Regions from separate parts of the Streptomyces sp. NPDC006510 genome, predicted to be linked through region 1. Evidence: riboswitches for the same ligand, from Rfam matches in the RefSeq annotation. Region 1 holds a riboswitch; each other region holds the start of a gene.
What was found. A riboswitch is a leader RNA that binds a small molecule or an ion and turns the genes downstream of it on or off. The one in region 1 is predicted to bind cyclic di-AMP.

Region 1 (7,804 bases):
CGGGGCGTCCGGACTGCTACGGCTCTCCCCCGAGGGCCTGGCCCACTCCGACGCGCTGGGCCCGGAACTCTTCTCCCCCGACGTACGCGCCGCGATGGCCGCGTACGAACTGAAGTGAGCCCGCCCATGGACCTGACGATCCTCTACCGCGGCCCGCTCTCGTCGTGCGACTACGACTGTCCGTACTGCCCGTTCGCCAAGCGGCGCGACAGCCCGGAGCAACTGCGTGCCGACCGGGCCGCGCTGGAGCGGTTCACAGCGTGGGCCGCGGCGCAGACCGATGACCGGATCTCGGTCCTGTTCACGCCGTGGGGCGAGGGCCTGGTCCGCTCCTGGTACCGCCGTGCGCTGGTCGAGCTGGCGCAGCTGCCGCACATCCGCCGGGTCGCGATCCAGACCAACATCAGCAGCCGTACGGGCTGGCTGGCCGAGGCCGGTGAGGTGGGCCGCGAGAAGATCGCGCTGTGGTGCACGTACCACCCGGGGCAGACGCCGCACGAGCGGTTCCTCACCAAGTGCCGGGAGCTGACCGCGCTCGGCATCCGGCACAGTGTCGGTGTGGTCGGGCTCGACGACCATCTCGACGAGGCACGGCGGCTGCGCGCCGCGCTGCCGGACGAGGTCTATCTCTGGGTGAACGCGGCGGAGGGCCACACCTATACGGACGAGGAGGCGGACCGCTGGACGGCCATCGACCCGCTCTTCCCCTACAGCCGGCATCCGCACCGGTCGGCCGGGCTGCCCTGCAGGACCGGTGAGTCGGTGATCTCGGTGGACGGCGACGGCACCGTGCGGCGCTGCCATTTCGTACCGGCGGAGCTCGGCAACCTCTACGACGGGAGCTACCGGCGGGCGCTCGGGCCGCGCGCCTGTCCGCTGGCGGTCTGCGACTGCCACATCGGCTATGTGCACCTGGAGACGCTGCCGCTGTACGACGTCTTCGCGGGCGGTGTGCTGGAGCGGATACCGGCGGATCCGCTGTCGTGGCCCGCCGGACCGGCCTGAGGTCCAGGCGGGTCCGGCGAGCGACCCCGGCCTTGCTACGAGGGCGACCTGCTGCTTGTCACCGTCAATGTCCCCGCTTCGTCCTGGTCCCCGCTCCCGGACCTCGGCGCGCGGCTGCGCGCCGTGATCACGACATTGCCGGAGGCGGTGGTGGCCTGCCTGCCCCGCGGCTCCGCCGAGGATCTCGCCCGCTTCGTCACGCGGCCCGAATCGCTTCGCCGACCGGATGAGGGCACGGGCGAAGGAACCCGCGAGGGGCCAACGATCCGAAGCGGGGATTCGCCGGCAGTGGGCGGCGACTTTGTCGAGGATGAGCAAACCGCGGCCAGCGGAGACACTTCCGCAATCAAGTGGCTTCTCGACTGGATCACGCCGGGCTCGCGGGGTCCGGCCTGATCCAGACGAAAGACCCTAGAGCGGCAGGAGGTCCGGGCGCTTGGCTTCGACGTGGTCGCCCGAGGACTCGCCGCGCAGCCGTCGGCCGATCCACGGAACCAGGTACTCGCGCGCCCAGTGGATGTCGTCGCGCCGCACTTCGAGGGTGCCACGCTGTGCCTGCGGGGGCCATTCCTGGTCGGGGTCGGCCGGCACGTCGATGCCGAGGACCTGGGCGGCGCGCAGCGCGACCCTGGTGTGTCCCTCGGGCGACAGATGGAGCCGGTCGTCGTCCCAGGCGCGCCGGTCCTGGACGGACCGCAGCGACCACAGGTCCAGGACCGGGCAGTCGTAGCGGTCGGCGATGGCCCGTACATGGGCGGTGTACGTGGCGATCTTGCCGCGCAGATGGCGCAGCACGGGAACGCCACGGGTGTCGAAGCCGGTGGTGACCATGACCGTGCCGACCGCCTCGGTCAACTCGGCGACGGCGCGCTCGAAGCGCTCGGCCACGTCGTCGGGGTCGGTGCCCGGCCGGATGATGTCGTTGCCGCCGGCGCAGAAGCTCACCAGGTCGGGTGCGAGCTCCCTGGCGCGGGGCACCTGCTCCTCGACGATCTGGTCGAGGAGGCGTCCGCGTACGGCGAGATTGGCGTACCCGAAATTCCCGTGCGCGGAGCCTTCGGCGCCCGTCGCCGCATCGGGGTCCGGGAGCTGGTCCGCGAGGAGTACCGCGAAACGGTCCGCCCAGCCGACGAAGGTCCCGTCCGGGCCGGGGTCGCCGACTCCCTCGGTGAAGCTGTCGCCGATCGCCGCGTACGACCCGATGACGCCCTGTCGGTTGTTGACGCCACGTTGGTTTTTTCTCGAATCGTCTGCCACAAACGCTTATCCTGCACCGCTGAATGTGACCTACGCGACCGTAATAAGGGGTTGACGGGTGGTGAGATAGACCACCCGGTCAGTTTTTGGTAAAGGGGGAATAAGCAGAGGGGCGGTGCGCCGCCGCGCACCGCCCCTGCTGTGTTGCTCAGGTCATGCTTTGTCGCTCAGCTGCCCGGCCGTTCGGCTCAGACGTAGATGCCGTGCGAGGCCAGGAAGGCGATCGGGTCGATGTCCGAGCCGTACCCCGGGCCCGTGCGGACCTCGAAGTGCAGGTGCGGGCCGGTGGCGTTGCCGGTGGCACCGGAGAGGCCGACCTGCTGGCCGGCGCTCACGGCCTGACCCGCCGAGACGGAGAGGGAGGACATGTGGCCGTACTGCGAGTAGTGGCCGTCGGCGTGCCTGATGACGACCTGGTTGCCGTACGCGCCGCCCCAGCCGGCGGTGACGACGGTACCGGAGGTGATGGCCTTGACGCTGGTGCCGGTGGCGACGGGGAAGTCGATGCCGGTGTGGCTGCCGCTGGACCAGTTGGAGCCGGAGGCCCGGTAGTTGGTGGTGTGGTTGCCGGGGACCGGGTGGGCGTAACCGGAGGCGGTGCTCCGGGCGGCCGGGGCCTTGGTCTCCGGGGCGGCGGTCACGGACTTGGCCGGGGCGGACTTCTGCGCGGCCGACGAGGCGACCGAGGGCGCCTTCGACGGGAGGGCCGAGCCGGTGCCGGCGCCGGTGGGCGCGGCGTTGCCGGACGCCTTGGCAACGAGGGTCAGTTTCATGCCCGGGAAGATCAGGCTGGGATCCTCGCCGACGACCTTGCGGTTGTCCTGGTACAGCTTCTGCCAGCCGCCCTTGATCTTGTGCTCGGCGGCGATCTTCGACAGGTAGTCGCCGGAGACGACGGAGTACGTCGTGGTGGCGGCCTGCTTCTGGGAGACCGGCGCGGCCTGCGTGGCGGCGGCCGACTTCGGTGCGGCGGCCGGAGCGGCCTGCTCCACGGCGTGGGCACCGGTGGCACCGAGCAGCGGCAGTGCGACGACGGCGCCGCCGGCGCTTGCCGCGGCGACGCCACGGGCGATGGTGCTGATCTTCGGACGACGGTGCTTACCCGATATGGGCATGAAGTACTTCCTCTCCGGCGCCTACGAGGTGAGCTGTCGGGTTCGGGCTGGAGATGCCCGGCCGCGCCGAGCGCGACTTCACCCCGAGCCGACCGGATTTCTCCGGTCGGCGGCTTACCTGGTTCCCCCGCTCCTGCCACGCGATGAGTGGATGCGGATTCCGGTCGGCGGCAGGATTAGGCGGTCCGTCCGGATTGACGGTGACCGTAAGCGAGCCGGGACGACGAGAACAAGCCACGGGTTCCACGCCGGAATCCGCGCCGGGAATTCAGCGCGGAATTCCGGTCACACTCCGTGGATTAAGGATCTTTGATTTCCGCGCCGCGCACGGATGCCCCAACATTGCCGTCACCACACACCGTCACGGATATGATTCCGCTCACGAGGCGGCACCCATGTCCCGCATAAACGGGGCATGTTATGGCAAATAACCGCATTACGGACATGCCGCGAGTGTCACCCCCGTCGGAGCCTCAGCACCCGCGCGTCGAGATCGCCTCGGAGTCCGGTGTGCAGTCCCTGATGCAGCAGCGCCGAACCGTGGTGCACCGCCCCCGTGTCCAGGCAGGTGTACGTCGCCGCGGGGTCGAGCCCGCGCAGCCGCAGAGCCGGGGGCCGCTCCCCGTACCTCTGCGCCTCCAGCCACATCAGGACCACGGTCTCCTCCCCGTGGACGTACTGGACCGCACTGAGTCCGCCGCGCGGCTCGCGCAGCCGGTACAGCTCGCCCCACTGCACGATCGGCCGGATCTCCTTGTAGATGTCCACCCAGGTCCGCGCCTCGGCCAGCTCCTCCTCGCTCCATTCAGTGAGGTCCCCGCCGACCCCGAGCACACCGGCCATCGCGCTCACGAAACGGAAGCGCAGCGAGCTGACCCTGCCGTTGAGCTGGTGGTTCGGACTGTCGGTGACCCAGGCGGCCATCACCCGGGCCGGATGGAGGTGCCCGAAGCCCTCCTGGATGGCGAGACGGTCGAGCGGGTCGGTGTTGTCGGAGGTCCACACCTGGTCCGTACGGGACAGGATCCCCAGGTCGATCCGGCCGCCGCCGCCCGAGCAGGACTCGAACGCGACCGAGGGATGCGCGGCCCTGAGCCGGTCGATCAGCGCGTACAGCGCGTCCACGTGCTCGATCCAGAGCTTCTGCGGGTACTCCTCGCCCGGCCAGCCCGCATCGGTGAAGCAGCGGTTGAAGTCCCATTTCACATAGTCGACAGGTGTTTCGGAGAGCAGCGTGTCCAGCTGCTCCCAGAGATACTCCTGCACATCGGGGCGAGCCAGATTGAGCACCAGCTGATGGCGGTACTCCGTCCGCGCCCGCCCGGGGAAGTGCTGCACCCAGTCGGGGTGGGCGCGATAGAGATCACTGTCCGCATTGACCATTTCCGGCTCGACCCAGATTCCGAACTGCATGCCGAGCCCGTGCACTTCGTCGGCGAGCGGCTTCAGGCCGCCGGGGAAGCGGTCCGGATTCGGCGTCCAGTCGCCGAGCCCGGCCCGGTCACTGGTCCGCTGCCCGAACCACGCGTCGTCCACCACGAACAGCTCGACGCCCATCGCGGCGGCGCGCTCGGCGAGGGCACGCTGCTGGTCCATCGAGATGTCGAAGCCCGTCGCCTCCCAGGAGTTGTAGAGCACCGGCCGCAGGTTCTCCGCGTCCGGGATCACATGGGCCAACTGCCAGGCATGCCAGGCGCGGCTCGCGCCGCCGAACCCCTGCCCGCTCCACAGACCGGCGAATACGGGCGTGGTGTACGACTCCCCCGGCGTGAGCCGCAGCAGTCCGGAGTCGTCGTAGCCGGCGCCGCCGGTGATCTGTACGAGCCCGTCGGGCAGCCGCTGCACGGAGATCCGCCACGACCCGGACCAGCCGAGCGCGCAGCCGTAGACCTCGCCGCTCTCCTCGGTCGCCGCACCGTCGGCGTCCAGCGCGACCCACGGCAGGTACTGGTGGCCGGTGTGGCCCCGCCTGCTGGAGATGACGCTCTCGCCGTAGGTCAGCTCCGCCCGCGCGATCCGCGACTCCGCCGCCCAGCGTCCGTGCAGCCGGCTCAGCCGCCAGCCGTCCCGGGCGGGCAGCGACCAGGCGGCCGCGTCGGCGCGCAGCAACTCCAGCGGCGCGCCGTCCGGTCCGGCGTGGGCGACGGTGGCCCAGCGCTCCACGACATCGGAGTCGTCCCGCATCCGGTAGTGCAGGGTGAGGGCGAGCCGGTGCACGGAGTCGGTGAAGTCGATCCGCAGTTCGTCCCCGTCCACCACGGCGGCGCCGAAGGCCCACTCGGTGCCGCGAACCTCGGGGGTGCGTACCGAGAGTGCCGGGCGGACGAACCTGGGGCCGCCCTCCACCGGATACTCCTCCCGGCCGTCGAGATGGGACTCGAAGGCCCTGAAGGGCAGCTCCGGTGCCGCGGCCAGCGCCTCGGCCGCCGCGAGAGTGATCCTCGGCCCCCAGTGCAGATGGATCAGCTCGTCCTGCTCGGTCAGTCGCAGTGCGTAGCTGCTGCTCGCCCCGGTGAGCAGCCAGGTCCGGCCGGTGTTGCCCGTCTCGATCATCGTATCCCCACATTCAAACAGTTCCGCACATCATCGACCATCGGCGGGGCACGGGCAACGGCCTGGCGAGGAATTCACCGGGCGGATTCGCCGCGGGAGAACCGGAGTTCGCCCGGGTATCGACAGGGAAAGGCCGAGATGATTGCCTGAGGAATCAATGTCGTATCGTCGCCGGAGTGGCCTCGCCGGTGACTCGCGCCGGCACCAGACACTCCAGGAGTCACCGTGACGCAGCAGTTGCCACAGGTCCCGTCGACGGAACCCGAGCTGGCGGGTGTCCGTAACTTCCGCGACGTGGGCGGGCTGCCCACCACGGACGGCCGGCGGGTGCGGCACGGGCGGCTCTTCCGCAGTGGTCACCTCGCACACGCCACCGCCGAGGACGCCTCCTTCCTCGGCGGCCTCGGCCTGCACACGATCTTCGACTTCCGCAATGCCGCCGACCGCAGGCTCGACGGGCTGGACGTGGATCTGCCGGGCGTACGGAATGTGAGCATCCCGCTCTCCGACCCGGCCGACGGCTCACAGTTCTGGCACATGGTCCGCGACGGCGATGTCGAGCAGCTGCGCTCGGTCCTCGCCGACGGCAAGGGAACGAACCGGATGATCGCCTCGTACCGCTCGATCATCCGGGACCGCACCGCCGAGCACAGCCGGGTCCTGCACTCCCTGGCGGAGGACAGCGTGCCCGCCCTGATGCACTGCGCGGCGGGCAAGGACCGGGCCGGTCTGTCGATCGCGGTGTCACTGCTCGCCGTCGGCGTCGAGCGCGATGCCATTGAGGCCGACTATCTGAAGTCCAACGACGCGCACCGCCGCTACAAGGTGCGTCGCAGCGACACCTCGGCGCAGGGCATGTCGGCCGAGGTGGTGGAACTGCTGAATCCGCTCTTCGGCGCCCACGCCGAGTACCTCGCCGCGGCGTTCGCCACCATCGACGAGACCTGGGGCAGCACGGAGCGCTACTTCTCCGAAGGCCTGGGACTCGCCCCCGAGACCCGTGAGCGGCTGCGCGACCGGCTCCTCGACGAGGCGTAGCCGGGCCCGCCCGGCGGCGGTGGTCAGCCCTTGCCGGCCACCGCGAAGAGCAGATAGAGGAAGGCCGCGAAGATGTGTCCGGCGATGAGGTAGGCGAACAGCCGGATCACCACACCGCGCGGAAACTTCCGCTCCTGGGCCTCGTAGTTCTTCCTGGACCCGAGCGGGTCGAAGTTCTCTGAATCGGACATGACAGTCCTCTCTGGCGACCGGAGTAACCGGTCTCAGCGACGGTGGACCCCGCTGCCGAGGCACAGCTCGGCGGCGGGGCTCTGCAGCAGGGTGTGGACGAAGAGCAGCTCGGCGCCGTCGCGGTCGACGGCCGTGATCCGGTGCGGGGTGAGCGAATCGAAGTGTGCGCTGTCACCGGAGGCGAGGTCGTGCACGGTGTCCCCGAGCCAGACCCGGAGGTGCCCGGCGAGCACGTACAGCCACTCCTCGCCGGGATGGACGCGTACGAGATCGCCCTGCGCACCGTGCGGAACCCGGACGCGGAGCGCCTGCATCGCCCGGCCGGAACCGCCGGCCTGCTGGTACATCCAGCCATCGGCCTCGGCTCCCTCGAACGTCCCGCCGCGGATGATCGCGTCACGTTCCGGGGGCTTCTCGCCGAGCAGCTCGGAGACCGTCGTACCGTAGATCCTGGCAAGACCGAGGAGCATCGGCAGCGACGGCTGGCGACGGCCCGTTTCGAGCCGGGAGAGATGGGCGGGTGAGAGCCCCGCCCGCTGAGCGGCGGTCTCCAGGGTGAGACCACGGCTCCGGCGCAGGTCGCGCAGGCGTGGCGCGACTCCGGGCAGCTCGTCGGCCGCCTCTCCGTCTGGAGGATTCATGTA
Region 2 (7,804 bases), on a different contig from region 1:
GATGCGCTGCGCCCGGTGCACCCGGTGCGTGAATTCACCGACGGCGAGACCTACCGGTACCTGGGCCGTGAGTACCGGCTCCTGCTGGTGGACGATCCCGGCGCACCGGTCCGGCTGTCCGCCGGGCGGCTGTGCCTGGACAAGGCCACCGCAGCAGATATGCGACTGGCCCGGCGCGCGGTCACCGCCTGGTATCGCAAGGTGGGACTGGGCTGGGCGCAGGGGCGCCTCCAGCCCTGGGCCGCACGCATGGACGTCGACGAACCGACGGTCACCGTGAGAGATGTCGGGCGCCGCTGGGGCACGTACCGGAACGGCGCCACCCCCGCCGACGGCGGGCGGATGGCTCTCCACTGGGCTGTCTTCCAACTCCCCGCCCAGCTCGTCGACTACGTCATCGCCCATGAACTGGCGCATATCCGGGTGGCCGGGCACGGGCCCGACTACTGGCGGCTGCTGCGTCGGGCCATCCCGGAATGCGAACGTCTCAAGGGGGAACTGGACGAGATGGGGCGGAGGGTCTGGCTGGGGGACGTTCCCGCGGACCCGACGGCACGCGCAAGGGGCGTCCCCGGGGATTGACAGTCCGCGTGCAGTCGAGCCTCGTCCGCAGGTCAGTCGAGCGAGATGTTCAGCTTCTCGCCGATCCTGCGGTAGCCGATCCCCGCGTAGATCCGCTCCACATCGGCGTCGCCCGGCTCCAGCCACACCACCCGGCAGCCGCGCTCGAAGGCGGTCGCGGTGAGATGGGCACAGAGCGCGGCGCCGATGCCGCGGCGGCGGTAGGCGTCGGCCACGGCGAGACCGGCCAGTTCGGTGAGACCGTCGACCGGGACGGAGCAGCCGCCCGCGCCCGCCGGTACGCCGTCGACCGTGGCAAGGGCGGCGACCCCGCCGTCCCGGACCGCGGCGCGCAGCCAGTCCGCCACACCGGCCTCGGGTTCGCCGGTCCCGCCGTATCCGTGGTGCTGGACGAGTGCGGCGGCGTCGAACTCCGCTTCGGTGGCCGGTTCGGCGATCGTGAGGAAGTCCACCGGCTTCGGCGTCAGCAGCTCGCCCGGTGCGCAGGCCATGATCGGGGCCCGGTTCTCGACGGTGAACCCGGCGGCGAGCAGCGCGGGTTCGACCGCGGGCGCCGAGCCGGGCAGGAACTCCAGCCGGGGCAGCCGGTCGTGTTCGCGGAAGACCGCGATCAGCGCGTCGAGATCCTCGGCCGTCGGCTCGGCGTCCTGGTCGGGTATGGCGTAATTGGCGTACTTGAGCGACCAGTTGGGGTTGTAACGCACCGTGAAGGGTCCGACCCGGAGGTGGTCCGGGGAGCGCTGGGCGAGCGTACGGGCATGGGACTGGACATCGGTGTCCATGGGCATGTGGGGTTGTCCTCCAGCCGGTTGATCGATGGCGGGTCGCTCCGACGACGGGCCGACCCGGATCGGAGTCGGGAGCCTATGCCACCCGGGCGGCCCCGGCGAAGGGCATTTGGTCGATCGGCGCGATCCGGACCGGCGCTCCGGGGCGCGGGGCGTGGATCATCTGTCCGTTGCCGATGTAGAGCCCGACATGGCTGATGCCGGAGTAGAAGAACACCAGGTCGCCCGGGGCGAGTTCGGTGCGCGAGACACGCCGGCCGGCGTTGATCTGGGTGTACGTGGTCCGGGGGAGCGAGACACCGGCGGAGCGCCAGGCGGCCTGGGTGAGCCCGGAGCAGTCGAACGAGGAGGGGCCGGTGGCGCCCCAGACGTACGGCTTGCCGAGTGCCCCGTACGCGAACGCGACGGCCTCGGCGGCGCGGGCGTTCGGCGCCCGGACGGGGCCGCGCGCGGTGGCGCGGTCGGCGCGGTCGGCGGTACGCGCGCCGGCCGAACCGTGGTCGGAGTTCTCGTAGGCGCTGCGCTCGGGCGGGGTCAGCCGGGCGAGGAGCTGCTGGGCACCGGCCAGCTTGGTCGTGATCGTCGCCTTGTGCTTCTTCAGTTCGGCCCGGCGGGAGGCGAGTGCGGCCAGCTTCCCCTCGGCCTGCGAGCGCAGCATGGCGATCTGGGCGACCTGATGGCGGACCTTGTCGAGCGCGGCGGCCCGGCGGTCGCCGATCCGGTCCACGTACGACGCCCGCTCCAGGTACTGGTCGGGGTCGGAGGAGAGCGCCAGCTGCACGGACGTGCCGAGGCCGCCGGTGCGGTACTGCGCGGCGGCGAACGAACCCAGCGCGTCGCGCGAGGCGTTGAGGCGCTCGGTCCTGCGGGCGGCCTCGTCGCGCAGGGTGTCGAGGGCGTCCTCCGCGGCGTCGGCCTTCTCCTTCGCGCCGTTGTACTGCTCGGTGGCGACCTCCGCGTCGTGGTACAGCCGGTCCACCTCGGCCTTGACCTGGGCGGGGGTGCGCTGCGGATCGGCGTGCGCCGGGCCCGGCAGTGCGGCGGCGGTGGCGGCCCCGGCGAGGGCGAGGGTCGCCGCGGTGCGGGCAGCAGGGCCGGTGTACGGGCGCTGCTTGGGTTTTCGATGCGCTGCCACGAGGGCGTGCGTCCTTCCTGACGACTGCCCGTCGGGGGCTACCGACGGGCCCGCCACAACTCCTGGCGGGGCGACCGGTGCGCCGTCCGCGTACGGAGCGGCGGTGCGGGCGGTCACCTGATCAGGGACGCTAAACCCGGGGCACGGGCAGGAGTCGTAATGACGCTTATTGTCTGAATTTGGCGTGGCGATGTCGTCCAGTGATCGGGAAAATTGCACCAGAGTCAGGCAATTGGTACAGGTGTGAGTGAAGCGATCGGGAAGGTGTACCTGCCTGCCGAGTGGTGATATGGCCGGGGCTAGGCTGCGGCCTCATGGACGTACTCATTCATGTCTTCGTCGCCCTGCACATCATCGGCATCGCCTCCCTGCTGGGCGGTTTCCTGACCCAGATGAAGGCGATGGGCGCGGGAACGGCCCGGTTCGTCCCGGCGATGCTGCACGGTGCGCTGACCATGCTGGTCACCGGTGTCGCACTGGTCGGGCTGAACGAGGCCGACGGCAACCACGTGAACAACATCAAGATCGGCGTCAAGACGCTGGTCCTGGTCGTCATCCTCGCGCTCGTCTACATCAAGCGGGACGAGGAGACGGTCGACAAGGGCGCCTTCGCGGCGGTGGGCGGACTGACGGTGCTCAACATCTTCATCGCCACGCTCTGGACCTGATCCCGCCCGCGCCGCGCCGCCCCGGCACCGGGGCGGCGCGGCGCGTGGAGGCCTGCTACGCCGGCCGCACGCTGCCGTGGATCGGCATGTAGTAGATCGACTCCTCGCGCACGTTCGCCCCGGGCTTCGGCGCGTGGATCATCATCCCGTCACCCTTGTAGATGCCGACGTGGCTGATGTCGTCGTAGAAGAAGACCAGGTCCCCCGGCCGCAGGTCCGCCGTGGCGACCCGGGTGCCGATCTTGACCTGGTCCCAGGTGGTCCGCGGTATGTCCACGCCCGCCGACTTCCACGCGGCCTGGGTGAGCCCGGAGCAGTCGTACGACGCCGGGCCCGTCGCGCCCCAGACGTACGGCTTGCCGATCTGGGCCCTGGCGAAGGCGAGGACCTTCTCCGCCTTGGTGGTCGCGTCGCTGTCCGAGCCGGTACCGGTGCCCGTGCCGGAGCCAGTCCCTGTACCGCTGCCGGAACCCGACTCCTTCGCGGCCTCCTCGGCCTTGCGGTCCGCCTCCGCCTTCGCGGCGGCCTGCTGCTTCGCCAGCTCCTCGGCCTTGCGCCTGGCCTCCGCCTCCTTCTTGCGCTCGATCTCCGCGAGCCGCGCCTTCTCCTCGGCGGTCAGCTTCGACAGCAGCGTGCGCGCCTCGCCCAGCTTCGTCCGGACGTCCTGCTTGCTGGTGCGCAGCGTGTTCTGCGTCGTCGTCAGCGTCTCCAGGCTCCGCACGGCCTCGGCGCGCTTCTTGGACGCCTTGGCCTGCTGCGTACGGAAGTCCGTGATCGCCTGCTGCTGCCGGCTGGTCATCCGGTCCATCAACTGGCTCTGGTCGAAGTACGACTGCGGGTCGTCGGCCAGGAAGAACGTGGCGTTCGGCGTGATGGAGCCGCTGCGGTACTGCGCGGCCGCGTAGGCGCCGAGCGTCCTGCGCGCCTCGTTGAGCTTGTCGGCGCGCTTCGCGACGTCGTCCAGCAGGGCGTCGACCTTGGCGCGCTGGGCGGCGGAGGCTTCCTTCGCCTGGTTGTACTGCTGGGTCGCGGTGCCCGCCTGCCGGTAGAGCTCGTCGACCTTCTTCTGGACGTCCTCGATGCCGGGCTTCGGATCGGGAGCGGCCGTGGCGCTCTGCGTGGAGAGCAGGGTCACGGACGCCAGTGCCGCCGTGGTGAGCCCGACGGCCGGTGCGGTGGTGCGCACCCGGGTGCGCGGTTTGCGATGCGACGCCAAGGCCGGCATCTCCTTCCGTGGACCGCCTACCGGGTTAGCTGTCGGGTTCGGGCGGAACGGAAGGCTGCCCTACGGTCCGAGTGGGGGATAAGGACCGATTCACCCCGGTGCTGCGTATGGGTCCCCGGTTCCGAACTCCCGCGGAGGCAGCCCGGATTCGGCGGAGGCGCCCGCTCGGCGTGGTTCGCCTCAAGGGGGTACGGGCCGCCCGGTCGAGCACGCTAGCCAACCCATGGTGCTGCTGTGAAGGTTGATGTTCGATATGCCCGATACGTTTTCGTGACCTTGTCGAAGCGGCGTGCCCGGAGCGGGCAAGGGTCCCTGATTCCTTACGCGGTGTGGGCGCGCACCTCCGCTGGGTGTCCGTCGTAGGCGCGCGGTTCGCCATGCGGCCGACGGGTGTCCGTGCGGCGGCCTAGACTCGACAAGCGATGAGCAGCCTCTTTGACGACAGCTTCCTGGCCGGCCTCCAGCACTCGGAGGAAGAGCCCCCGCCGCCCCCCGAGGACTCCGCACCCGAAGCGGTGCCGGAGGACCTCTTCGCGGGCGTGTTCGACGGGCCCCCGCCGCCCAGGGACGCCTACTACCGCGACGGCGCGCACCGCCCCGTCATCGACTCCGCGGCGCTCCTCGACGGGCTGAACACCGAGCAGCGTGCCGCCGTCGTCCACGCGGGGTCCCCGCTGCTCATCGTCGCCGGGGCCGGCTCGGGCAAGACCCGGGTGCTGACCCACCGGATCGCCCACCTCCTCGCGGAGCGCGGGGTGCACCCCGGCCAGATCCTGGCGATCACCTTCACCAACAAGGCCGCGGGCGAGATGAAGGAGCGCGTCGAGCAGCTCGTCGGACCGCGCGCCAACGCGATGTGGGTCATGACCTTCCACAGCGCGTGCGTACGCATCCTGCGCCGCGAGTCGAAGAAGCTCGGCTTCACCTCGTCGTTCTCGATCTACGACGCCGCCGACTCCAAGCGGCTGATGGCCCTGGTCTGCCGCGATCTCGACCTGGACCCGAAGCGCTTCCCGCCGAAGTCGTTCACGGCCAAGGTCTCCAACCTGAAGAACGAGCTGATCGACGAGGAGACCTTCGCCGGCCAGGCCGCGGACGGCTTCGAGAAGACCCTCGCCCAGGCCTACGCGATGTACCAGTCCCGGCTGCGCGAGGCCAACGCGCTGGACTTCGACGACATCATCATGACGACAGTCCACCTGCTCCAGGCGTTCCCGGACGTCGCCGAGCACTACCGCCGCCGCTTCCGGCACGTCCTGGTCGACGAGTACCAGGACACCAACCACGCCCAGTACACCCTCGTACGGGAGCTGGTCGGCCCGGCGGGCGAGGGCGACGCCCCGGCCGAGCTGTGCGTCGTGGGTGACGCGGACCAGTCGATCTACGCCTTCCGCGGCGCGACCATCCGCAACATCCTCCAGTTCGAGGAGGACTACCCGAACGCGACCACGATCCTGCTGGAGCAGAACTACCGCTCCACGCAGACGATCCTGTCCGCCGCCAACGCGGTCATCGAGCGCAACGAGAGCCGCCGCCCCAAGAACCTCTGGACGAACGCCGGCACGGGCGCCCGGATCACCGGCTACGTCGCCGACACCGAGCACGACGAGGCGCAGTTCGTCGCCGACGAGATCGACCGGCTGACCGATGCGGGCGACGCCAAGGCCGGTGACGTCGCGATCTTCTACCGTACGAACGCGCAGTCCCGCGTCTTCGAAGAGATCTTCATCCGCGTCGGCCTGCCCTACAAGGTCGTCGGCGGCGTGCGCTTCTACGAGCGCAAGGAGGTCCGGGACATCCTGGCCTACCTGCGCGTCCTCGCCAACCCGGAGGACACCGTCCCGCTGCGCCGCATCCTCAACGTCCCCAAGCGCGGCATCGGCGAGCGCGCCGAGGCGATGATCGACGCGCTGTCCCTGCGCGAGAAGATCACCTTCCCGCAGGCGCTGCGCCGGGTCGACGAGGCGTACGGCATGGCGGCCCGGTCGGCCAACGCCGTCAAGCGGTTCAACACGCTGATGGAGGAGCTGCGCACGATCGTCGAGTCGGGCGCGGGCCCCGCGGTGGTCCTGGAGGCCGTCCTGGAGCGCACCGGCTACCTCGCCGAACTCCAGGCGTCCACCGACCCGCAGGACGAGACCCGGATCGAGAACCTTCAGGAACTGGCCGCCGTGGCCCTCGAATTCGAGCAGGAGCAGGGGGCGGCCGGCCCTGACGCGGCCCCCGGCACCGGCCCCGGTACTGGCACGCTCGCCGAGTTCCTGGAGAAGGTCGCCCTCGTCGCCGACTCCGACCAGATCCCCGACGAGGACGAGGACGGCTCCGGTGTCATCACGCTGATGACGCTGCACACCGCGAAGGGCCTCGAATTCCCGGTCGTCTTCCTGACCGGCATGGAGGACGGCGTCTTCCCGCACATGCGGGCGCTCGGACAGGTGAAGGAGCTGGAGGAGGAGCGGCGGCTCGCCTACGTCGGCATCACCCGGGCCCGCGAGCGGCTCTACCTGACCCGGGCGGCGATGCGCAGCGCGTGGGGTCAGCCCTCGTACAACCCGCCGTCGCGGTTCCTGGAGGAGATCCCGGACCAGCACCTGGAGTGGAAGCGGACCGGGCCGATGGCGGCCCCGGCCGGACCGACGTCGGGGATCACGTCGTCGCTGTCCGCGTCGCGTGCGCGCTCCGGCCCCTCGGGCTTCGCGACCCGGCGGACCTCGGACAAGCCGACGATCACGCTGACCGTCGGGGACCGGGTCACGCACGACCAGTTCGGGCTCGGCACGGTCACGGCCGTTGAGGGCATCGGTGACCAGGCGAAGGCCACGGTCGACTTCGGCGACGAGCGACCGAAGAAGCTGCTGCTGCGGTACGCGCCGGTCGAGAAGCTGTAGGCGGGGCGGCAGCGGTCGGGGGCCGCGGCCCCCGACCGGGTGGCTCAGCCCGGGTTGACGCCGTGGCTGCGGAGCCAGGGCAGCGGGTCCACCGCCGAACCGCCGCCGGGCCGCACCTCGAAGTGCAGGTGCGGGCCGGTCGAGTTCCCGGTGTCGCCCGAGTACGCGATGACGTCACCGGCCTTGACCGGGCCCGAGCGGATCCTGGTGCCACTGAGGTGGCAGTACCAGGTCTCGGTCCCGTCGGCCATGGTGACGATGGCCATGTTCCCGTAGGCGCTGTTCAGCTGGGTACGCACGGTGCCGTCCGTCGCGGCCATCACCGGCGTGCCCTCCATGACCGGGAAGTCGATGCCCGTGTGCACGGACATCCAGTTGACGCCCGCCTGGCCGAAGTACGCGCTGAGGCCGTGCCGCTTGACCGGCATGACGAACTTGGGGCGCAGCGCCTCCTTGCGGGCGGCCTCTTCCTCGCGCTTCTTCTTCTCGGCGGCCTGCCGCTCCCGCAGGTCGATGCG
Region 3 (7,804 bases), on a different contig from region 1:
GTCCGATGGGCCGGGCGAAGTACTGGTGGCCGTACGGGGTGGGTCCGAGGCCTACACCGCATGGTCGGCGACGTCGATCGACAGGGACGTGCGCGTCGTTGTCGTCGACGCGGTCTCGGCGCGCGGCGTGATCGTGGAACGCCTGCCGTCCTGAGCCGAAGCAGTGACCTACACACGGAAGCAGTGACGTACGGCAGGAGTCTTCCGATGTTCTTCTGGCACGTTCCCGCCCCCAACGAGGCGATGCTCATCTCCGGTTCCAAGGGGCAGACGCTGGACACCCAGTTCCGGATCGTCACCGGGCACGGCAGTTTCGTGCTCCCGGTGAAGCAGAAGGCGCGCATGCTCTCCCTGGCGCTGCGCGAGGCGGAGATCACCGAGGACTGCGTGACGCAGCAGGGCATCCGCCTCAACGTCCGGGCCGTGGCGGTCTTCAAGGTCGGCGACGACGCCGTGTCCATCGCCAACGCGGCCCGCCGCTTCCTGACCGAGCAGGAGCAGATGGAGGAACTCGTCGGGCGGATCTTCGCAGGGCACCTGCGTTCCATCGTCGGCGGGCTGACCGTGGAGCAGATCATCCGCGAGCGCAACCGGGTCTCCCAGGAGGTCATCGCGGGCAGCCACGGCGAGATGGAGAAGCTCGGCATCGTCGTGGACGCCCTCCAGATCCAGGAGATCGACGACGCCACCGGCTACATCAAGAACCTCGCCGCCCCGCACGCCGCCGCGGTCGCCAGCCAGGCCCGGATCGCCGAGGCCAAGGCCGACCAGGAAGCCAGCCAGCGCGAGCAGCAGGCCTCCGCGCTCAAGGCGGAGTACGAACGTGACACCGCGATCAAGCGGGCCGGCTTCCTCGCCGAGACCGAGCAGTACAACGCCCGCGCCGCGCAGGCCGGGCCGCTCGCTCAGGCAAGGGCTTCGCAGGAGGTCATCGAGGAGCAGACCGCGCTGGCCGAGCGGCAGGCCTCGCTCGCCGCGCAGCGGCTGGAGGCGGAGGTACGGCGTCCGGCGGACGCCGAGGCCTACCGGCAGCGCACCCTGGCGGAGGCGGCCCGTGACCGGGTGAAGTTCGAGGCCGACGGCGACGCGTACACCGAGCGGACCCTCGCCCAGGCGCAGGCCGACGCCAACAGTGTGCGCGCCGCTTCACTGCGTGACGGCAACCAGGAGCTCATCGCGGCCAACCGCATCGTGGAGAACCTGCCCGCCCTGGCCGACGCGGCCGCCCGCGGCATGTCCGGCGCCGACCTCACCGTTCTCAACGGCACCAATGGTGTCAACGAGATGGCGGCGGGCGTCGTCGGCCAGGGGCTGGCGATCCTCCACTCGTTGCAGCGGGGCGCGAACCCGGTGAAGCCGCCGGCGGTCCATGGGAAGGCCACTTCCGCTCCCCGTATCTCCGAGACGAATCCGTCCTGATGCGGCAGGGGTGACGGCCGGGGCGAAGGTCGGGGGTGAAGGCCGGGAGAACCCGAGTGGTCAAAAGAGCGCCGGACATGCCGTAGAGTTGTGTTCACCGACGCGGGGTGGAGCAGCTCGGTAGCTCGCTGGGCTCATAACCCAGAGGTCGCAGGTTCAAATCCTGTCCCCGCTACTGAAGAATTCAGGCCCGGCACGCATACAGCGTGCCGGGTCTGAATCGTTCGGTCCGTGGCCCGCGCGCAGCGGCCGGGGCAGCGGCCGGGTCTGGGCGGTACGTGAGCCACACCACATGTGTCCCCCCATTGGCCGACGAGGAGTCGCCGCCGCGTTCCGCTCCGGTGAGCCTGGGGTGGGGCGCGGTACCGTCCGCAGCCGCGCGCGTACCGGGCAGGAGACCACAGGTGTGGAAGCGGGAGAAGCGGCGTGGCAGGCAGGCCGGGGGCGGGGCCCGTACCCGGTCGTTCGTGCGCACCCTGCCCGCCCTGATGATTCTCGGCGGGCTGGTGTTCGACCTCCTCACCCCGCCGACCTTCACCGCCATTCCGTTGTTCGTGGCCGCTCCGCTGATCGCCGCCCCGTTCTTCTCGCTGGCCAGCACCATCCGCACCGGTATCGCCTCGATGCTGGCCGTCATCGCGCTGCGGCTGTACAGCAGCACGTTGCCGGACGTCGTGCCGTTGATCGAGCTGCTCACCCTGGCCACCGTCTCGGTCCTCGCGGTCGTGATCAACGGGGTCGTGCGGCGCGGCAACGAGCAGCTGGCCTCCGCGCGCTTCGTCGCGGAGACGGCCATGCGCGCGGTACTGCCGCAGCCGGCCGACCGGACCGGCGGACTGCATGTCGCGGCGCGGTACGAGGCTGCGCAGGCGGACGAGTTCGTCGGCGGCGACCTGTTCGCCGTGGCGGACACCCCGCAGGGGGTGCGGCTGGTGGTCGGGGACGTACGGGGGAAGGGGCTCGACGCCGTGGAGACGGTGGCGGTGGTCATCGGGGCGTTCCGTGAGGCGGCCGAGCAGGAACCCTCGCTGGAGGGGGTGGCGGGGCGGCTGGAGCGGGCGCTGGCACGGGAGGAGGCGCGGCGGGGCGGGCTCGACGCGCTGGAGGGCTTCATCACCGCCGTGCTGGCCGAGATCCCGCCCGGGCTGGCCCGGGTGCGGATCGTCAACCGCGGTCACCCCGAGCCGATCCTGCTGCACCCGGGCGGGGCGCTGGAGGTGCTGAAGCCCTCCGTGCCCGCGCTGCCGCTCGGGATGGGCCTGGGGGTGTGGCAGGAGCACACGGACGAGTGGGACCTGTCGGCCGGTACGACCCTGCTCCTCTACACGGACGGCCTCTCCGAGGCGCGGAACGCCGAGGGGGTCTTCTACGATCCGGCGGCCCGGTTGCGCGGGCGGATCTTTCCGGGGCCCGAGGAACTGCTGTCCGCGCTGACCGACGACGTGCGCCTGCACACGGGTGGCGAGACGACCGACGACATGGCGTTGCTCGCGGTCGCACGTCCCGCGGAGGGGCAGCCGGACCGGCGGAGGACCGTGCGGATCGTCGGTGCTGAGGAGGCGTGAGGGGCGGGTGCGGTGCGGGGGTGCGGTGCGGGGGTGCGACGGGTGCGATGCCACCGTGCGTAACCGAAGGGCGTCGCTCCGCATAACATTTGACGCAACATCAGAAACGGGGTAGTGGCTGAGGGTCGGTCAACTCATCCGATTCCGCCCGCTTTTGCCCCGTAAAGTCCAGGCCAAAGACGTGAACGATCAGTGGGAACGGCTTGGAATACGACCCCGGTGTCTATTAACGTTCGATAACGCAGCGCGGTCGTCCCAGCCGTCGTCAGTGGCGGCACCGTGCGCGAGCGCCGAATTCCGCAAGGGAACCGGGGAACCACCTACATGGGGTGAATCGGACACCTGTGTCTCGTGAGAGGCGGAGGGGCCCGTAGGAGACCTTCCTGCTCCGAACCCGTCAGCTAACCCGGTAGGCGAGAAGGAAGGAAAGGAGTGCGCCCCCGTGGCGTCCAACAAGCCTGCCCCCGAGGCCCCGTCTCGGTTCAATCCCGACTACGGCACCGGTTACGGAGCCGACTTCGGCACCGAGCCCGGCGGCGACTTCACCGGCGAATTCACCGGTGAGTTCGGCAGCGACTTCCGCGCCGACGGCAACGGCGAGTCCGACCGCGGCTGGGACGAGTGGAACCCCACCGAGGAGTCCGTCCGCCCGGTGCGCGGCAAGCACCGCGTCGCCAAGCAGCGCAACGGACTCGCCCGCAGCTCCACGGTGCTGGGTGTCGGCGTCATCGCGGCGGTCGGCGCGGGCGGCATGGCCACCGCGCAGAGCAAGCCGCCGGTCTCCATCTCCGTGCCCGACTCCATCGCGGACAACCTCCCCGACGCCAAGTCCCTTCCCGGCGTGGGCTCCTTGTTCTCCGACGAGTCCGAGACGGACAAGACCGAGGTCGCGGCCGCCACCGCCCCGCTGACCACCGCCGGCATCACCACCGCCGAGGCCGAGCAGGGCACGACGGATGCGGGCGAGGCGCTCCGCGCCCGCATCCTCCAGCAGGCCGAGCAGCAGCAGGACGCCGCCGCGGCCGAGGCCAAGGCGACCCAGGAGAAGGAAGCCGCCGAGAAGGCCGCCGCCGAGGCCGAGAAGCAGCAGGACGAGGCCAAGGCCAAGGCCGCCGCCGAGAAGAAGAAGGCGGAGGAGGAGGCCAAGAAGAAGGCGGAGGCCCTGCGGCTCGCCAAGCTCGCCGCCAGCTACGCCATCCCGACCTCCTCGTACACGATCACCTCGACCTTCGGCCAGGCCGGCTCGATGTGGTCCTCCGGCTACCACACCGGCCTCGACTTCGCGGCCCCGACCGGCACCCCGATCAAGGCCGTGCACGGCGCCACGGTCAAGTCGGCCGGCTGGTCCGGTGCGTACGGCTACCGCACGGTGCTGGAACTCGACGACGGCACGGAGCTGTGGTTCTGCCACCAGTCCTCGATCGGTGTCAGCGTCGGCCAGAAGGTCAGCACCGGTGACACCATCGGCCGGGTCGGCGCGACCGGCAACGTGACGGGACCGCACCTCCACATGGAGGTCCACACCGCCGACGGCACGGGCATCGACCCGATGGCCTGGCTCCGCGGCAAGGGCCTCAACCCCTGAGGCGACGCCCGCCCCGCGGGCCTCTTGATCCGAGCCGGTTCGCCGGCCGACGAACCCCGGCAGTCCTGACGCTCACCCCCCGACGTCAGGGCTGCCGGTCTGTTGTGAGCGGTGGGGAAGAGCGGGCGGTGGGGCAGAGGGCAGCGAGGAAGAGCGGCCGGTGGGGGAGAGCCGGCGGTGGGGAAAACGGCGAGCACCTGGAATAGCGGGCCCGCCGGAATTCGTTGATCCACTTATGACTTCTCTTCGCAGGCTGGGCCCTTCCGACCTTCAGGTCTTCCCGCTCGCTCTCGGCGGCAACGTCTTCGGCTGGACCGCCGACGAGGCGCAGTCGTTCGCCGTGCTGGACGCCTACGCCGCGGCCGGAGGCAACTTCATCGACACCGCCGACGGCTACTCCGCCTGGGTTCCGGGCAACGAGGGCGGGGAGTCGGAGACGGTCATCGGCAAGTGGCTGGCCTCCCGCTCCGACCGCGCCGACATCGTCGTCGCCACCAAGGTCTCCACCCACCCCTCGTACCGGGGGCTCGCGCCCGTCAACATCAAGGCCGCGGCCGAGGCGTCGCTGCGTCGGCTCGGCACCGACCGCATCGATCTCTACTACACGCACTTCGATGACGAGACCGTCCCGGTCGAGGACATCATCACCGCCCTCGACCAGCTGGTGAAGGAGGGCAAGGTCCGGGAGATCGCCGCCTCCAACATCAGCCCCGAGCGGCTCCAGGCCTCCCTGGACTTCTCGGAGCGCGAGGGGCTGGCCCGCTACGTCGCCCTGCAGCCGCACTACAACCTGGTCTCCCGCGACACGTACGAGGGCGAACTCCAGGACACGGCCGCCCGCGCCGGGCTCGCCGCCGTGCCGTACTTCGCCCTGGCTTCCGGCTTCCTCACCGGCAAGTACCGTCCGGGCGCCACGGTGGAGAGCGCGCGGGCCGAGAGCGTCAGCAAGTACCGGGACTCGGAGCGGGGACAGAAGGTCCTGGCCGCCCTGGACAAGGTCGCCCAGGAGCACGATGCGGAGATCGCGACCGTCGCGCTGGCCTGGCTCGCCTCCCGGCCGACCGTGGCCGCCCCGATCGCCTCGGCCCGCACGGTCGAGCAGCTGCCCGCGCTGCTGGCCGTCGCGGACCTCTCGCTGACCGAGCAGGAGCTGGCCGAACTCACCGAGGCATCCGCCTGACGCGCACGCGGAGCGCACCGCTACTGAGCGTGCGGCGGAGGCTCATGCGCAACGAATGCCCCGAGAGCGCAACGCTCTTGGGGCATTCGCGCTGAATGCGGCAGAGGTCTCACCGTCGCCATGGGCGGCCGTTCGGCTTCTTCGACGGCTCCGGCCACAGCCCCGGTGTCCGGAGTCTGCGGCCGCAGAAGGAACTGTTCGACGGTTTCGTGGACGCGGTGCGCCGAAGCCCTCAGTGCTGAACCGGCCCGTGCCAGGTCGACTGCCGGGGCGGCAGCATGTACGGGTTGTAGCCGGCGCCGTACTGCGGGTGCGGCGCCGGGGCCGCCCACGGGGGCGGTGGGTACGAGGGGCGCAGGCGGCCCGTTGCCTGGGCCGCGTAGGTCAGGGCGGGGGCGGCCACCTCTCTGCGTTGCCAGAGGTGGTGCAGCAGCTCCAGCTCGCGTTCGGCGAAGTCCGGGCCGGCCGCCCCGCGGCGGGCCCGCAGACGCAGCGAGGCCAGTGAGGTCGCGAACGACTCGTACTCGGCGACGGCCCGCGCAGCCGCCTTCCCGTGGGCCTTCGCCGAGGCTTTCGCCTGAGCGGAGGGCCTGGATGCGGGGCCGTACGGGCTCTGCCGGCTCCCAACGGCCTCGACGGCGTACCGTCGGCGGGCCGCGTCGCGGGCCAGGCCGCGGGCCCGCATCGACGCGAGGGCGAGCGGCTCCGCCGGGGTCAGCCAGCCGGCCGCCGCGTAGCCGGGCAGCTCGGCGGAGAGCATGCGAAGCTCCCGCTGGCGCGACCAGATCGCCAGCCAGGTCACCAGGCCGAAGACCGGCACCATGAACACCCCGTACACGGCGTAGAAGCCCCACGGGCTGAAGACCGCCGACCCGTTCCACAGCGCGTGCATGCCCATGGCGAGCACGAGCCCCAGCAGCGGCAGCACGATGCGGCGGATCCGCCGGCGCCGCGCACCGGCCGCGGCGAGCCCGAAACCTATGCCGGTCAGCACCGTGAAGAGCGGATGCGCGAACGGCGACATCACCGCCCGTACGAAGAACGTCGCGGCCGTCACCGACACGACGCCCGAGGTACCGATCTGCTGATCCTCGCCGAAGGCGTTGCCGAGGTAGAGGATGTTCTCCGTGAAGGCGAAGCCGCTCGCGGTGATGCCCGCGATCACGACGCCGTCGACGATCCCGGTGAACTCCCGTCTTCGGAACAGGAAGATCAGCAGGACCGCGGCGGCCTTGGCACTCTCCTCGACGACCGGGGCTATGACCGTGGCACCGAGGGTGTCGGCGTTCGACGGGTCGGCGGTGGCGGTGGCTATCCAGCGGGTCGCGAACGAATTCGCGAGGATCGCGACCAGTGCGGCGGCGAACGCACCCCAGGCGAAGGCGAACAGCACATTGCGCCAGGGGCCCGGATCGACCCGGTCCAGCCAGCGGAACGCCGCCATCAGCAGCGGCACGGGCAGCACGGCGAGCCCGAGGCCGACGAGAAAACCCTGAGTGCCCGTCTGGTCGCGGACCAGGGCCAGGATTGCCAGGCCACAGAGCGCGAGCACCGTGAACACGGCCGCGATGCGGAACGTCCGGCTGCGCCACACCATGCCGACGCGGCGCGGCCGGTAGCGCCAGTGCCTGCGCTCCGGCACGGCAGCCAGGATCTCGCCGACCCGCTGCTCCTTGAGGAGCGGGACGGCCGGTTGCGACTGCCGCTGCTGGACAGACCCGTCGGACACCACCCAATGACCCTAACCAGCAGCACTGACACCTGACCATGGGGCGCCCGGCCGGGCAGGGAGCGGCAGCTCTCAGCGGCGGGCGAAGAGCAGGTCGTGCACGACATGGCCCTTGTCCAGGCCCTGCCCCTCGAACCGGGTCAGCGGCCGGAACGCGGGCCGGGGCGCGTAGCCACCGTCCGCCCGGGTGTTCTCGAAGAGGGGGTGCGCGGTCAGCACCTCCAGCATCTGCTCGGCGTACGGCTCCCAGTCGGTCGCGCAGTGGATCACTGCCCCCGGCTTCAGCCGCTGCGCCACCAGATCGAGGAACTCCGGCTGGATCAGCC
Region 4 (7,804 bases), on a different contig from region 1:
GCTCGGCAAGGCGTCGAAGGCACTGCGCGTCGATGTCAATCCGCGCTACGGCACCTGGGACAACAAGCAGACCCAGCTCGCCGACTACAAGGCCCCCTGGATCACCCAGGTCACCAAGCCGGCCGGCGCGGACACCGAGGCCGGCGCCTGACCGGCCGCGGCACGGGCGACCGGAACGACCGGGGTAGATTCGAACGGTGAACGCTGAAGACCCCGGCCGTATCGTTCTGCTCACCGCCAGCCACCGCGTCGCGCCCGGACTCCTGTCCTGGCCCGCCTGGCAGACGCTGCACGCCGCCGACCGGGTGCTCTGCGCCGATCCGGACCACCCGCAGCTGCCGTATCTGCGCGAGGCGGGCGTCACCGTCGAGCACTCCGCGCCCACCGCGCAGGAGCTGGTCGACGCCTGTGCGGGCGGCCGTTCCGTCGTCGTCCTCACCGGCGGCGAGGGCAACCAGCCGCTGACCGACGGTCTGGCCCGGCTCGCCGGTTCGGGCCGGGTGCAAATGCCGGACCTGGAGCTGCTGCCCGGTTCGTACGACCTGCCGGGCGCCCGGCTCCTCGATCTGGTCCAGGTCATGGACCGGATCAGGATCGAATGCCCGTGGACCTCGCAGAAGACCCACGAGGGCCTCGCCAAGTACGCCATCGAGGAGGCGTACGAACTCGTCGAGGCGATCGAGGACGGCGACCGCGACGAGCTGCGCGAGGAACTCGGCGATGTGCTCCTCCAGGTCGTCTTCCACGCCAGGATCGCCGAGGAGGGCCGCCCCGAGGACGGGGAGGAACCCTTCTCCGTCGACGACGTGGCCGCGACCCTCGTCGAGAAGCTGATCCACCGCCACCCGCACGTCTTCGGCGACGAGAGCGCCGAGACCCCGGAGGACGTGCACGCGCACTGGCTGCGGACCAAGGCCATCGAGAAGCAGCGCGACTCGGTCACCGACGGAGTGCCGCTCGGCCAGCCCGGCCTGGCGCTGGCGGCGAAGCTGGCCGGCCGGGTCCGTACCGCGGGCCTCGATGTGCCGCTCCCCACCGGCGACGGCATCGGCTACGAGCTCCTCGCCCTCGCCGTACGCGCCGAGCGGGACGGAGTCGACCCCGAGGCCGCACTGCGGGCCGCGGGCCGCGCGTACCGGGACGCCATCAGGGCGGCGGAGGGCAACGGATAACGTCGGGGGGTGAACCACAGCCCCGCCGATCAGCCCGCCGACCGCCCCGCCGCATGTCCCGGCGCACCCGAACTCTTCACATGGGAGTTCGCCACCGACCCGTACCCGGCGTACGCCTGGCTGCGCGAGCACAGCCCCGTGCACCGGACCGCGCTGCCCAGCGGCGTCGAGGCCTGGCTGGTGACCCGGTACGCGGACGCGCGGCAGGCGCTCGCCGACACCCGGCTCTCCAAGAACCCGGCGCACCACGCCGAGCCGGCGCACGCCAAGGGGAAGACGGGCATCCCGGGCGAGCGCAAGGCGGAGCTGATGACGCATCTGCTGAACATCGACCCGCCGGACCACACCCGGCTGCGCCGCCTCGTCTCCAAGGCGTTCACCCCGCGCCGGGTCGCCGGGTTCGCACCGCGCGTACAGGAACTGACGGACCGCCTCATCGACCGCTTCATCGCGGAGGGCGAGGCGGACCTCATCCACGACTTCGCCTTCCCGCTCCCCATCTACGCCATCTGCGACCTGCTCGGCGTCCCGCGCGAGGACCAGGACGACTTCCGGGACTGGGCGGGCATGATGATCCGCCACGGCGGCGGCCCGCGCGGCGGGGTGGCCAGGTCGGTGAAGAAGATGCGCGGCTATCTGGCCGAACTGATCCACCGCAAGCGGGAGAACCCGGGGGACGATCTGATCTCCGGGCTGATCCGGGCCAGCGACCACGGCGAGCACCTCACCGAGAACGAGGCCGCCGCCATGGCCTTCATCCTGCTCTTCGCCGGATTCGAGACCACGGTCAATCTCATCGGCAACGGCGTCTACGCCCTGCTGCGCAACCCCGGTCAGCGCGAACGGCTGCAACTCTCCCTCGACTCGGGGGAGAGCGGGCTGCTGGAGACCGGGATCGAGGAACTGCTGCGGTACGACGGACCGGTGGAGCTTGCCACCTGGCGGTTCGCCACCGAGCCGCTGACGCTCGGCGGACAGCACATCGCGGCCGGGGACCCCGTGCTGGTGGTGCTCGCCGCCGCCGACCGCGACCCGGAGCGCTTCGCGGACCCCGACACGCTCGACCTCGCACGACGTGACAATCAGCACCTCGGATACGGGCACGGCATTCACTACTGCCTGGGAGCGCCGCTCGCCCGGCTGGAGGGACAGACCGCACTCGCCACCCTGCTGAACCGCCTTCCGGACCTGCGATTTGCGGTGGAACCTACCGATTTGCGGTGGCGTGGCGGGCTCATCATGCGTGGACTTCGCACGCTCCCCGTGGAGTTCACACCGGGGCCCGCCGGCGCCGGAAATGACACCCTGTCAACTCTGTGACTTTCACGTGATCTGCGCTGCATCGACTTGTGACGCGCGTTCGAGTCCCGCTAGGTTCACCGTTCGACTCACCAGTCACACGTCAGTCACACGGAAGGCAACCCCATGGGCTCCGCGAACGGCAGACACCGTCGCCCCCGTCAGGCACCCGCCATCGTCGTCGCCGCGGGTGTGACCGGATCGGCCATCGCCATCCCGCTGCTCGGCGCCTCCGGCGCGCACGCGGCCGACGCCACGACCTGGGACCGGGTGGCCGAGTGCGAGAGCGGTGGCATGTGGAGCGCCGACCTCGGCAACGGCTACTACGGGGGTCTGCAGTTCTCGCAGGAGACCTGGAAGGCGTACGGCGGTGAGGCGTACGCGGAGCGCGCCGACCTCGCCAGCCGGGCGCAGCAGATAGCGGTGGCCCAGAAGGTGCTGGACGACCGGGGCCCGCAGGCCTGGCCCAGCTGTGCGGTCATCTCCGGCCTCGCCGCGGACGGGACGCTGCCGGGCGTCGACCCGGGCTCCGTACCCGCCGACGACCCGACCGGGAGCGCGAAGCCGGCTGACGACGCGTCGGCGGACCCGTCCGACGACACGACGCCCTCCGAGCGCGCCTCGGACGGTACGGACGCCGTGGACGGCACCGACGGCTCGGACGAGGCCGGCAAGCCGTCAGGGGGGACCTCGCCGTCCCCGAAGCCCTCGGCCTCGACCACCCCGTCCCCCGACGCGCCCTCGGACGCACCCCGTGACCCGTCCGGCTCGCCCGACTCGTCCACCGGTGTGGGCGGCAAGCACCGCGGCGCGCCGGCCAGTGAGGGGAGCCGCGGCACGGACGGCGGCGGCCGGGAGTCGGGCCGTCATGCCTCCCGCGGCGGCAACGACGCGCGCGACACGGCCGAGCCGGCGGCTGACGGCGCGTACACCGTGCGCCCCGGCGACAACCTCTGGTCGATTGCTGACGCACAGAAGGTTCCCGGCGGCTGGCCCGCACTCTATGAGGCCAACAAGGGTGCCGTCGGCTCCGACCCGGACCTCATCCTCCCTGGCCAGAGCCTCGATCTCGATGTGAAGACCAAGTGAGGGAAGTCTGATAATCGACTAAAAGCGCCTCAAAAACTGGGGCAGTTCAGGGACCTATGTCCACTTATGCGCAAGTGAGACATGGGTCTCTTTGCGTCAACTGGCGTGTCGCGCCCGGGGGGCCCTCCCGTATCGCGTCCCACCTGCGGAAACGATGGTTCTTCAGATGCAAGTACGGGCCGATTGTCCGATGTGTCCATCTTTGAATGTGAGGGTTGCGTATGTTTACGGTCGGAATCGCTCGCACCGCGGGCCCCGTCGACCGTCACGCCGAATCCTGCCGTCGGTCGAAGGGAACAGACGCGTAAAGCGCCGTAGGCAGGAGCGGGGGACCCAGGTAAGCGCCGGACCCGATCGTCGAAAGACGCATCAGGACCGGCTTGGGGTGAAGTCGCGTGCTAGGACGTGCGACCGGGCAACTCACTTGGCCCGAACCCGACAGCTCACCTCGCAGGCGTCGGTGAGGAGAAGTTCCATGCTGCTTTCCAGCAAGGGCAAGCACCGCCGCCCGTCCAAGGCCGTCCGTATCGCCACGCTCGCCGGTGTCGCCGGTGCCGCCGTCGCCGTGCCCCTGATGGGCGCGACCAACGCCTCCGCCGCCTCCGTCGCCACCTGGGACGCCGTCGCCCAGTGCGAGTCCGGTGGCAACTGGTCCATCAACACCGGCAACGGCTACTACGGCGGGCTGCAGTTCTCGCAGTCCAGCTGGGCCGCCGCCGGCGGTACGCAGTACGCCGCCCGTGCCGACCTGGCCACCAAGGCCCAGCAGATCGCCACCGCCGAGAAGCTCCTCGACATGCAGGGTCCGGGTGCCTGGGCCTGCGCCGGTGCCGGCGGCCTGACCAACGACGGTGTCGACCCGGGTGTCGACACCGGCTCCTCCTCGAACTCCGGCGCCTCCGAGCAGCAGAGCGCCCCGGCCGCCCCGAAGCAGCAGTCGCAGCCGGCCCAGCAGGCCCAGCCGAAGCAGAGCGAGCGCACCGAGGCCCCCGCCGCCTCCCGCTCCGAGCGCTCCGCCGCCCCGCAGGCCGAGTCGAAGAAGACCGTCACCACCCCGACCGGCGAGAAGGTCAAGAAGGGCGACGGCGAGTACAAGGTCGTCTCCGGCGACTCGCTGAGCCAGATCGCCGCCGACCACAAGGTCGAGGGTGGCTGGCAGCAGCTGTTCGAGCTGAACAAGGACATCGTCAAGGACGCCGACCTGATCTACCCGGGTCAGCAGCTGCACCTGACGAAGTAGTCACGGCTCTCTCCTCCCTGAGCACCCCGGCCCGGCGCGCATCCCCCGTATGCGCCGGGCCGGGGTTCCGCCGTCTGTGCTCGGGAGAGCGCCGGACCGTTCAAGTGTTGTAGTTACCGACCAGTAAATTTCTGGCTGTTTGCCCGGCAATGTGAGCCCTTGGGTCCTTTTTCGTCCCAGGGGCCGGGCGGTCGGCCGACTGATCGGGCCGGGCCGGTTAGGCTCTTGTCGCAAGGCCAAAGTGACCCTGCACAACCAGCGTCATATCCCAGAAGGAGATGCCTCGTGCCGTCCATCGACGTCGTCGTAGCCCGGGAAATCCTCGACTCCCGCGGAAACCCCACGGTCGAGGTAGAGGTCGGCCTCGACGACGGCAGCACGGGCCGTGCTGCCGTTCCGTCCGGCGCCTCCACCGGTGCGTTCGAGGCCATTGAGCTTCGCGACGGTGACCCCAACCGCTACCAGGGCAAGGGCGTCGAGAAGGCCGTCCTCGCCGTGATCGAGCAGATCGGTCCGGAGCTCGTCGGCTACGACGCCACCGAGCAGCGGCTGATCGACCAGGCGATGTTCGACCTGGACGCCACCGAGAACAAGGGCTCGCTCGGCGCCAACGCCATCCTCGGCGTCTCGCTGGCCGTCGCCCACGCCGCCTCCGAGGCCTCGGACCTGCCGCTGTTCCGCTACCTCGGCGGCCCGAACGCGCACCTGCTGCCCGTTCCGATGATGAACATCCTCAACGGCGGTTCGCACGCCGACTCCAACGTGGACATCCAGGAGTTCATGATCGCGCCGATCGGCGCCGAGTCCTTCTCCGAGGCCCTGCGCTGGGGTGCCGAGGTCTACCACACGCTGAAGAAGGTCCTGAAGACCAAGGGCCTGTCGACCGGTCTCGGCGACGAGGGCGGCTTCGCGCCGAACCTGGAGTCGAACCGCGCCGCCCTCGACCTCATCATCGAGGCCATCAAGGAAGCCGGCTACGCCCCGGGCAAGGACATCGCGCTCGCGCTCGACGTCGCCGCGTCCGAGTTCTACAAGGACGGCAAGTACGAGTTCGAGGGCAAGTCCCGTTCGGCCGCCGAGATGACCGAGTACTACGAGGAGCTCGTCTCCGCGTACCCGCTGGTCTCCATCGAGGACCCGCTGTACGAGGACGACTGGGCCGGCTGGAAGGTCATCACCGACAAGCTCGGCGCCAAGGTGCAGATCGTCGGCGACGACCTCTTCGTCACCAACCCGGAGCGCCTGGCCCGCGGCATCGAGGAGGGCTCCGCCAACGCCCTGCTCGTCAAGGTCAACCAGATCGGCTCGCTGACCGAGACCCTGGACGCCGTCGAGCTGGCCCAGCGCAACGGCTTCAAGTGCATGATGTCGCACCGTTCCGGCGAGACCGAGGACGTCACCATCGCCGACCTCGCGGTCGCCGTGAACTGCGGCCAGATCAAGACCGGCGCCCCGGCCCGCTCGGACCGCGTCGCCAAGTACAACCAGCTGCTGCGCATCGAGGAGATCCTCGACGACGCCGCGGTGTACGCGGGCCGCTCGGCGTTCCCGCGGTTTCGCTCCGCGAACCAGTAGGCACAGCGCTCCGCGAACCAGTAGGCACAGCGCTCCGCGAACCAGTAGGCACAGCAAGGGCTGATCCCTTCCGGCCCGTCAGGGGCCGGAGGTCATGGCGTCCGTCCGTCCCCGTACTCGGTCCCGTACCGTGTGCGGGGACGGACGTGTGTAGTGGGGAGGCGGAGACATGGCCGCGAAGGACCGGGACCGGTTCTCCACCGCGACCCGGCTGCGGCTGCTCGGCGAGCAGACCGCTGCCCGTGTCTACCGGTCCCAGAACCGCCGCCAGGCCCGCCGCTCACGGCTCACCGGCCGGGCGGCCTTCCTCGCGCTCGTCGTCTGCTCCCTCGTGGTCGCGCTCGCGTACCCGATGCGGCAGTACGTCTCGCAGCGGGACGAGATCGCCGACCAGGAGCGTCTGGCGCAGGAGGCCAAGGCCCGGACCGAGGAGCTGCGCGACGAGAAGGCGCGCCTCCAGGACGATGCGTACATCAGGCAGCTGGCCCGGACGCACCTGCACTACCTTCTTCCCGGGGAGACCGGTTACACGGTGATCGACCCCGACGCGGTCAAGGAGCGCGAGGGCAGGACGGACGAGTCCGGCCGGCCGTGGCACTCCAACCTCTGGGACGGCGTCGACAGCGCCGACCGCGACTGACTCTCTTCCCATCCATCTGCAGAACCGCAGTTCGAGCAGCCCGATCAGAACCTAGGCAGGCATGGAAACGCCCCCTCCCCAGACCGAGTCCACCGCGCCCACCGAGGCGGACATCGCCGCGTTCCAGCAGCAGCTGGGCCGCCCGCCGCGCGGTCTGCGCGCGATCGCGCACCGCTGCCCGTGCGGCAACCCGGACGTGGTCGAGACGCAGCCCCGGCTGGAGGACGGTACGCCGTTCCCGACGACGTACTACCTGACGTGCCCGCGTGCCGCGTCCGCGATCGGCACGCTGGAGGCGAACGGGGTCATGAAGGAGATGACCGAGCGCCTCGGTACGGACCCCGAGCTGGCCGCCGCGTACCGGGCCGCCCATGAGGACTACATCGCACGGCGCGACGCCATCGAGGTGCTGGAGGGCTTCCCGAGCGCGGGCGGCATGCCGGACCGGGTGAAGTGCCTGCACGTCCTGGTCGGGCACTCGCTGGCCGCGGGGCCGGGGGTGAACCCGCTGGGCGACGAGGCGATCGCGATGCTGCCGGAGTGGTGGCGCAAGGGGCCGTGCGTTTCGCCGTGCGGCGAGCCGGACGAGGGCTGACCGTTCGCCCCGGGGGCTCCGCCCCCTGACCGCCGCTCCTCGATCGCCGGAGGGGCTTGAACTGCTCCTCGTCCGCCGGAGGGGCTTGATTTGGGAGTGCTTCATGACCCGCGTGGCCGCCATCGACTGCGGTACCAACTCCATCCGTCTGCTCGTCGCCGACGCGGACCCGTCCACCGGTGAGCTCGTCGAGC

Region 2: it holds a riboswitch for cyclic di-AMP, as region 1 does, so the genes downstream of both, ABZY11_RS21925 (NlpC/P60 family protein) here and ABZY11_RS18540 (peptidoglycan DD-metalloendopeptidase family protein) in region 1, are expected to answer to the same signal.
Region 3: it holds a riboswitch for cyclic di-AMP, as region 1 does, so the genes downstream of both, ABZY11_RS18675 (M23 family metallopeptidase) here and ABZY11_RS18540 (peptidoglycan DD-metalloendopeptidase family protein) in region 1, are expected to answer to the same signal.
Region 4: it holds a riboswitch for cyclic di-AMP, as region 1 does, so the genes downstream of both, ABZY11_RS04690 (transglycosylase family protein) here and ABZY11_RS18540 (peptidoglycan DD-metalloendopeptidase family protein) in region 1, are expected to answer to the same signal.

The regions. Positions count from the first base shown of each region.
Region 1 is NZ_JBEXPH010000054.1:34,074-41,877, forward strand. It holds gene ABZY11_RS18520 (STM4012 family radical SAM protein) at 1-118, shown strand, start outside; gene ABZY11_RS18525 (STM4011 family radical SAM protein) at 127-1,005, shown strand; gene ABZY11_RS18530 (hypothetical protein) at 1,129-1,401, shown strand; gene ABZY11_RS18535 (SGNH/GDSL hydrolase family protein) at 1,417-2,262, opposite strand; gene ABZY11_RS18540 (peptidoglycan DD-metalloendopeptidase family protein) at 2,451-3,377, opposite strand; cyclic di-AMP (ydaO/yuaA leader) riboswitch at 3,383-3,537, opposite strand; gene ABZY11_RS18545 (alpha-galactosidase) at 3,834-5,930, opposite strand; gene ABZY11_RS18550 (tyrosine-protein phosphatase) at 6,156-6,968, shown strand; gene ABZY11_RS18555 (DUF6126 family protein) at 6,992-7,159, opposite strand; gene ABZY11_RS18560 (XRE family transcriptional regulator) at 7,193-7,801, opposite strand.
Region 2 is NZ_JBEXPH010000071.1:27,314-35,117, forward strand. It holds gene ABZY11_RS21905 (SprT family zinc-dependent metalloprotease) at 1-582, shown strand, start outside; gene ABZY11_RS21910 (GNAT family N-acetyltransferase) at 615-1,370, opposite strand; gene ABZY11_RS21915 (NlpC/P60 family protein) at 1,447-2,505, opposite strand; gene ABZY11_RS21920 (hypothetical protein) at 2,820-3,173, shown strand; gene ABZY11_RS21925 (NlpC/P60 family protein) at 3,229-4,398, opposite strand; cyclic di-AMP (ydaO/yuaA leader) riboswitch at 4,397-4,562, opposite strand; gene pcrA (DNA helicase PcrA) at 4,821-7,286, shown strand; gene ABZY11_RS21935 (M23 family metallopeptidase) at 7,331-7,804, opposite strand, start outside.
Region 3 is NZ_JBEXPH010000055.1:14,299-22,102, forward strand. It holds gene ABZY11_RS18655 (hypothetical protein) at 1-154, shown strand, start outside; gene ABZY11_RS18660 (SPFH domain-containing protein) at 208-1,419, shown strand; tRNA gene ABZY11_RS18665 (tRNA-Met) at 1,521-1,594, shown strand; gene ABZY11_RS18670 (PP2C family protein-serine/threonine phosphatase) at 1,824-2,984, shown strand; cyclic di-AMP (ydaO/yuaA leader) riboswitch at 3,263-3,415, shown strand; gene ABZY11_RS18675 (M23 family metallopeptidase) at 3,427-4,569, shown strand; gene ABZY11_RS18680 (aldo/keto reductase) at 4,805-5,749, shown strand; gene ABZY11_RS18685 (PrsW family intramembrane metalloprotease) at 5,982-7,478, opposite strand; gene trmB (tRNA (guanosine(46)-N7)-methyltransferase TrmB) at 7,551-7,804, opposite strand, start outside.
Region 4 is NZ_JBEXPH010000008.1:68,806-76,609, reverse strand. It holds gene ABZY11_RS04710 (SurA N-terminal domain-containing protein) at 1-151, shown strand, start outside; gene ABZY11_RS04705 (nucleoside triphosphate pyrophosphohydrolase) at 198-1,172, shown strand; gene ABZY11_RS04700 (cytochrome P450) at 1,182-2,492, shown strand; gene ABZY11_RS04695 (transglycosylase family protein) at 2,598-3,560, shown strand; cyclic di-AMP (ydaO/yuaA leader) riboswitch at 3,861-4,032, shown strand; gene ABZY11_RS04690 (transglycosylase family protein) at 4,036-4,800, shown strand; gene eno (phosphopyruvate hydratase) at 5,086-6,375, shown strand; gene ABZY11_RS04680 (septum formation initiator family protein) at 6,545-7,015, shown strand; gene ABZY11_RS04675 (DUF501 domain-containing protein) at 7,077-7,610, shown strand; gene ABZY11_RS04670 (Ppx/GppA phosphatase family protein) at 7,714-7,804, shown strand, end outside.